3 regions of the Desulfomicrobium apsheronum genome follow, and region 3 is predicted to be linked to each of the others. Evidence: predicted binding sites of a transcription regulator. Region 3 holds the regulator's gene; each other region holds the start of a gene.
What was found. The regulator sigma-54, encoded in region 3, starts transcription at its own class of promoters, with help from an activator protein. The targets are predictions, from matches to a motif close to CTGGCACGGNNNNTGCTT.
Positions count from the first base shown of each region.

Region 1: the regulator sigma-54 is predicted to act here: its motif matches at 1,206-1,223, upstream of flgF (flagellar basal-body rod protein FlgF).
Region 2: the regulator sigma-54 is predicted to act here: its motif matches at 1,252-1,269, upstream of nifJ (pyruvate:ferredoxin (flavodoxin) oxidoreductase).

Region 1 covers NZ_FORX01000007.1:25,381-27,649, reverse strand. The annotation lists gene nusA (transcription termination factor NusA) at 1-414, opposite strand, end outside; gene BMZ40_RS08670 (ribosome maturation factor RimP) at 463-951, opposite strand; tRNA gene BMZ40_RS08665 (tRNA-Gly) at 1,040-1,114, opposite strand; gene flgF (flagellar basal-body rod protein FlgF) at 1,251-2,027, shown strand; gene flgG (flagellar basal-body rod protein FlgG) at 2,105-2,269, shown strand, end outside.
Region 2 covers NZ_FORX01000013.1:22,420-24,688, forward strand. The annotation lists gene nifJ (pyruvate:ferredoxin (flavodoxin) oxidoreductase) at 1-1,179, opposite strand, end outside; gene BMZ40_RS12275 (hypothetical protein) at 2,023-2,226, shown strand; gene BMZ40_RS12280 (sigma-54-dependent transcriptional regulator) at 2,223-2,269, opposite strand, start outside.
Region 3 covers NZ_FORX01000006.1:83,201-85,469, forward strand. The annotation lists gene hpf (ribosome hibernation-promoting factor, HPF/YfiA family) at 1-330, opposite strand, end outside; gene rpoN (RNA polymerase factor sigma-54) at 401-1,828, opposite strand; gene lptB (LPS export ABC transporter ATP-binding protein) at 1,935-2,269, opposite strand, start outside.

The sequences.
Region 1 (2,269 bases), on a different contig from region 3:
GACGATTTCGCCCTTGCGGTTCTTGTATTCCTCGTAGATGATTTCCTGTTCGGCGTCGCGCATGCGCTGGATGATGACCTGCTTGGCGCTCTGGGCGGCGATGCGGCCAAGATCCTCGACCTGCAGGCGAAATCCGATGGCGTCGTCAAGCTCGACGTTGGGGTCGTGCTTGATGGCTTCGACCATGAGGATCTCCGTGTCGGTATCCTCGACCTCTTCGACCACGATTTTGAACTGGTAGACTTCAATCTCGCCGGTCTCTTCGTTGAAGGTGACCTCGATATCCATCTTGTCGCCGTATTTTTTGGTCACGGAGGCCCGAATGGCTTCTTCCAGTGTGTCGATCAGCATTTCACGGTCGATGCCCTTGTCCTTGCTGATCTGGTCAATGGCTTTTTTGAGTTCCAAATTCATGAACGTCCTCCGTTCTCCGTGCGGAAACAACCCGCCGTATTCCGAAATTTATCGTTTCTTGCCCTGATCAAAGGGCTCGTAGACGAGGTTGGCCTTGCCCACATCGTCCCAGTTCAATTCAAATGTATTGCTGTCGTCGGTCAGCGTAAACATGGGCGGTTCCATACCGAGCAGGCGCCCCTTGAAATTTTTTCTGCCCTCAAGCGGGTTTTCCAGGCGGATGCGCATCGTCTGTCCCACATAGGCCTGCATCTGCTCCAAGGAAAAAAAAGGCCGCTCAAGACCGGGCGAGGACACTTCCAGGGTGAATGCTCCGGGAATGATGTCCTCCACGTCCAAGGCCAGACTCAGATGTTTGCTGACCTCCGAGCACTCGTCGATGCCGACCCCGTGTTCGGAGTCCAGATAGACTCGTACGATCCTGTGCCGTCCCCCGGCCGCGAAAAGCAGGTCGATACCCCAGACTTCGAGGTCCCGGGCCTGACACAGGGGAGTCACCATTTCCATGAGCCGCGCGTGTATTTCGTTTTTGTCCATCGTATAAGCCTATCGGAAAAAAAAAGGTGGACCACGAAAAGGCCCACCCCCATCAGCTACCGAAAATCAGTATGACCACATACAGGAGTGGAGCGGGTGACGAGGGTCGAACTCGCGACTCCAAGCTTGGGAAGCTTGTACTCTGCCATTGAGCTACACCCGCTCTGCAACCGTTTCCCTTGCATGAGGGGGGGGATGGCAGTCAAGTGTTTTTTTCCCAAGGCCCTTGTGGACCAGGCGGTCATGCATTTCAAGTGGCCTGGTATTTGCTCAATGAGCGTTACCAAGGAGGACCCCCCATGCAAGACAGCAGTTATAGCGCCGTATTCGGGGCTCTTACACAGCAACATCGACTGGATAGCATCGCCAATAATTTGGCTAACGTGAACACCACGGGTTTCAAGAGCGAAAAACTGGCCTTTCGGGATACGTTTCGCCGCTATGCCCATGACATGGTCGACCCTAACACGACCCTGAACGAGAAGGTACCCTGGCCGCAGCCCAATCTTTTGGCGCAGCCCCGGATCTCCGAGGCGGTCATCGACATGTCCCAGGGACCCATGAAGAGCACGGGCAACCCGCTTGACCTGGCCATCGCGGGGGACGGTTTTTTCCGGGTCCAGACGCCCGAAGGGGAATTTCTGACCCGTCAGGGCGTGTACCATCGCTCGGCCGAGGGTTTTGTCGTGGACGCCCATGGCAATCAGCTCCTGGGCCAAGGCGGTCCCCTGCAGATAGCGGAAGGGGGTGCCGTGCTTATTGACGCCGATGGCGGTTTTTCCGTTGACGGCGAGATTGTCGACACCATCGACCTGGTCCGTGTCGAGGACCCTCGCGCTTTGGAAAAGGTGGGCAATTCCCTGCTGCGCATTCGCCCGGGGGCGGACGCACAGGCCATTCCGGCCGAGGATTCCACCGTGGAGCAGGGCTTTCTGGAGGCGGCCAACGTGAACGTGGTCTCGGAGATGGTCAACATGATCGAAGCCATGCGCGCTTTCGAGGCCTACCAGAAGATGATCAGCGGTTCGTTCGAGCAAGACAAGAAGGCCATCGCAGAGGTCGGTGCGCCCAGATAATATCCCTAGGCTTGCCGCCCGCGACCTGATCGCGGGACGCAGGATGGGCGCGGGTGATCCCGCAAGGAGAAGAAGATATGATTCGCGCTTTATGGACCAGCGCCTCGGGCATGATCGCCCAGCAGCTCAATCTCGATGTCACGGCCAACAACCTGGCCAACGTGAACACCACCGGGTTCAAGAAGAACAGGGCCGAGTTCGAGGATCTCATGTACCAGAACATGAAGATCGCGGGCTCTTCC
Region 2 (2,269 bases), on a different contig from region 3:
GCCCACATTGAAGTGATGCTTGGGCTGGGCGAACATCATGTTGTCATACACGGCCTTGACCATGGCCGGGGTGAACTCCTTGGAGCCCAGGCCATAACGGCCGGCGACGATCTCGGGCATTTCACCGCGTTCCATGTAGGCGGTGCAGATATCCTTATAAAGCGGATCGCCCTTGGCGCCGGGCTCCTTGGTGCGGTCGAGCACGGTGATGACGGAAGCCGTGGCGGGCAGAACCTGCAGGAAGTACTCAGGCAGGAACGGACGATACAGGCGGACCTTGACCAGGCCGACCTTCTCGCCCTTGGCCAGGAGGTGACGCACCACTTCCTCGATGGTTTCACAGGAAGAACCCATGGCCACGATGACACGCTCGGCCTGAGGATGACCGACATAGTCGAAAGGCTTGTAGGACCGGCCGGTGATGGACGTGACCTTCTTCATCTGCTCGACCACGATGGAAGAGAGCTGATCGTAGTAGACATTGGAAGCTTCGCGGCCCTGATAATAAATATCGGGATTCTGGGCGGTGCCGCGAATGGACGGATTGGCCGGGCTCATGGCGCGTTCACGGAATTCGGCGATGGCCTCGTGATTGACGACCTTCTTGATGTCTTCGTAGTCGATGACTTCGATCTTCTGAATTTCATGGGAAGAGCGGAAGCCGTCAAAGAAGTGCAGGAAGGGGATGCTCGATTCAATGGAGGACAGATGCGCGACCAGGGCCAAATCCATGCATTCCTGCACGGAGCTGGAAGCCAGCATGGCGAAACCGGTCTGGCGACAGGCCATGACGTCCTGATGATCGCCGAAGATGGACAGAGCATGCGCGGCAACGGCGCGTGCGCTGACATGGAAGACGCCGGGAAGCAATTCACCGGAAATCTTGTACATGTTCGGGATCATGAGCAAAAGGCCCTGGGAACAGGTAAAGGTGGAGGTCAGCGCCCCACCGGCCAAGGAACCGTGCACAGCACCGGCAGCGCCAGCTTCGGACTGCATCTGGCGGACCATGACCTTCTGATCGAAAATATTCAATCGCCCTTGCGCGGCCCACTCATCAGCGATCTCGCCCATGGTGGAGGAAGGGGTAATCGGATAAATTGCCGCCGTATCGCTCATCGCATAGGCGATATGAGTGACTGCGGTATTTCCATCCATGGTTTTCATATTTTTTGCCATGTATCTTCTCCTAAAAGCCAAGTTGTTGTTTTCAAGCAATATCGCAACTTTTCTCGTGCTTCAGATCGCTTTAAACAAGTTTTGTGCCACATAACCAAAAACACCTAAACAACTGAAATAAAAAAAACTTATGAGACAGTGATCGTATTTGTCATAGCCCCCCTTCCGGTTTGTCTGAAAAAAAAGACAATATGTATTTTTCCTTGGAAATAGCACGTTAGTTCGGGAATGCAAACATACAACTTCAATCCGGTTAACGCGCTTAATTGGCTGGTTAATGGTCAAAAACGCACTTTTGGACAGGCGTCCGTTTTTTCGGACAAAAGTTTCGACAACTTCCTCAAATAATCTCCGACAAAGGAAGATTGACGCTCAACCCCGAAAATCCCCATGCCCGCCGGGCCCTGTCAGACGCGCAGCATTAATGATCAGAGCCAAGCCGCCGTCCGATTTTCCGGACACGAATTGATCCCGAAAGTGTAATACAATTTGGTTGACTAAACAACCATTTTTCTTCAGTCTCGCTTCAGATTCGCCCTGCGGGACCTTGAACGACCAATCCCATGGACCAGCGAATGTTTCAAATTTGCAATAATCGTATCATCCTGACGCGCCCGGTGTTTCAAATTTGCACAAAAATTCTTATGAAATATTGCATCCCGGGAGCGAAATCAAAAATAACATCCGCGACAATATCCTGAAAAAACAGCTTTATTTGGATGTCACGGAAGAATGATACGCGATACCGTAAAGTCGTTGGCAGCAATTTTGCACAAAAAATGAAACAGGCGGCTTGCCATGAAGGCAAAAGCTGCTTTATATATGGTTATCTGGAGGTTTAACATGAAAGGAAAAAGCATAACAAAAAATGGCGTGATTCGAGGATTGTCGCGAAACGAAACAATGCAGCTGTCACAACTGCTGACCTCGATGCAAAAACAGCGCATCAACGACGGCGACAGCGTCTTGGTCAAGACTGAATATATCGTTGATTCCTGGAAAGAATACTGGCTCGGCAAAGAGCAGGACGAAGAACAGGATTATTAGGCTTCGATATCGTGCTTTTTGAGCATGGCATAAAGGTGCGACC
Region 3 (2,269 bases):
CGCGGCGTCCATGCGGGGGCTGTCGCTGCCGCCCTTGCGTCGGCTCTTGTCCTTATCGCGGGTCTTGCGCATCTGGGCTTCAAGCTTGTCCCAGACGAGGTCGACGGTGGAGTACATGTCCTCGCTGTCTTCGCGGGCGGAGATATGCACGTTCTTTCCAGTCAGCACTATATCGGCGACATGCCGGAATTTCTCCACTTCGAGATTGACCTGCAGCTCAGCGTCGGGGGTGCCGGCCATGAATTTGGCGAGCTTGCCGAAGCGGTCCTTGGCGTATTTGCGCAGATGGTCGGAAGGATCGAAGTTTTTGAAATTGAAGGTAATCCTCATGGAAGCCTCCTCGATTGTTGAGGGTCAGCCCTTTTTGCCGTCCGAAAGGGGCGGCCCAAAGGGCGGGATATCAAAAAACCTGTTTTCGCTTTGATGAGGAATCGATCCCCAGCACCGCGCGATATTTGGCCACTGTTCGCCGGGCGATGTTCACATCCAGCCGTTCCTTCAGCACCGAAGCGATTTTTTCATCGCTGTAGGGGTGCTTCGGGTCTTCCTCGCTGACCATTTTCTTTATGATGGCCTTGACCGATTCGGATCCGACCTGGGTTCCATCATCCATTTCCAGCGCGGAATTGAAGAAAAATTTCAGTTCCATGATGCCGTGCGGGGTGGCCACGTATTTGTTCGTGGTGATCCGGCTGACCGTGGACTCGTGCATTTCGATGTCATCGGCTACATCCTTGAGGATGAGCGGTTTGAGCTTGGTCACCCCGTGTTCAAAAAAGCCCCGCTGAAACCTGACAATGCTTTCAACCACTTTATATAATGTTCTTTGCCTTTGGTGCAAGCTCTTCATGAGCCACATGGCGGAGCGCATCTTGTCGTGCAGATATTCACGGTCCGGGCCTTTGACGGCCAGGTGCATGTCGTCCATGTAGTACGGGCTGAGCTGCAACTTGGGCAGGCCGTCGTCGTTCATGACGATGACGAAATCCCCTTCGTATTCGTACACGAAAACATCCGGGCTGACATATATGGTGCTCTCGCTGCCGTAACTGGCGCCCGGCATGGGGTCCAGGGACTGGATTATGTCCAGATAGGCCTTGAGATCCTCCATCTGGATCTTGAACTTGCGCAGGAGCGGTTTGTAGCGGCGCTTTTCGATGTCTTCGAGATGTTCCCCCACCAGGGAGATCAGGATGGGATCGTCCTGGCCCAGCATTTCCAGCTGGATGAGCAGGCATTCCCGAGGAGAGCGCGCGGCCACGCCCACGGGATCGAAGCGCTGCAGACGATGCAGCATGGACTCCACCAGGGCCAGGGGAGAGAGCGTCTCGGAGGCGATGTCCTCGGCGGTGCTCATCAGGTAGCCCTGGGAATCGAGGTTGCCGATGATGGCCTCGCCGATCATCTCCTCTTCTTCGGTGATGTTGGACAGACAGAGCTGCCACAGCAGATGACCATCCAGGGAAGGCTTGCCCGAGAGCCTGGCCTCGTAGGACATCATCTCCTCAAGGGCCTCGGTCTCCTTGAACTGCACTTGCTTGGCGGTGCTTGAAAAATCGCCGAGGTAGTTTTCCCAGTCCGCGTTGCGCATCAGCTCCGCGTCTTCGTAGGAAGTTTCCGGGCGTGTTTCTGCCGGAGCCTGGATTTCGTGCTCTTCTGAAATTTCCTTGACCCCCTCCTCAAGCATGGGGTTCTCAAGCAACTCCTGCTGAACGGCTTCGAGAAGCTCGAATCTGGAGAGCTGAAGCAGCTTGATGGCCTGCTGCAGCTGCGGTGTCATGACCAGCTGCTGCGTCAGCTTGAGGTTTTGTCGGAGTTCAAGGCCCATAATTGATTTGGTTTCACCGTGTCAGAGGATTGCAGGCTAAAAAACTACCCAGTAACGAATCTGCCATAAAGCTTAGGTCCTGGCAATCCTTGGAAAATCGTGTCCGCTAGAGGCTGAATCCTTCACCGAGGTAAACCTTGCGCGCACCCGGGTCGGCGACGATCTCTTCCGGGCTGCCGTTCAGGATGATGCGGCCGTCGTGGACAAGGTACGCACGGTCGCAGATCTGGAGCGTTTCGCGAACATTGTGGTCGGAGATGAGCACGCCGATGTTCTTGTCGCGAAGGTCCCGGATGATGGCCTGGATGTCGTCCACGGCCAGGGGATCGATGCCGGCGAAGGGTTCGTCCAGGAGGATGAATTTTGGATTCTGGATCAGGGCGCGGGCAATTTCCAGCCTGCGGCGTTCTCCGCCGGACAGAAAGGCGGCCAGCTGTCCTT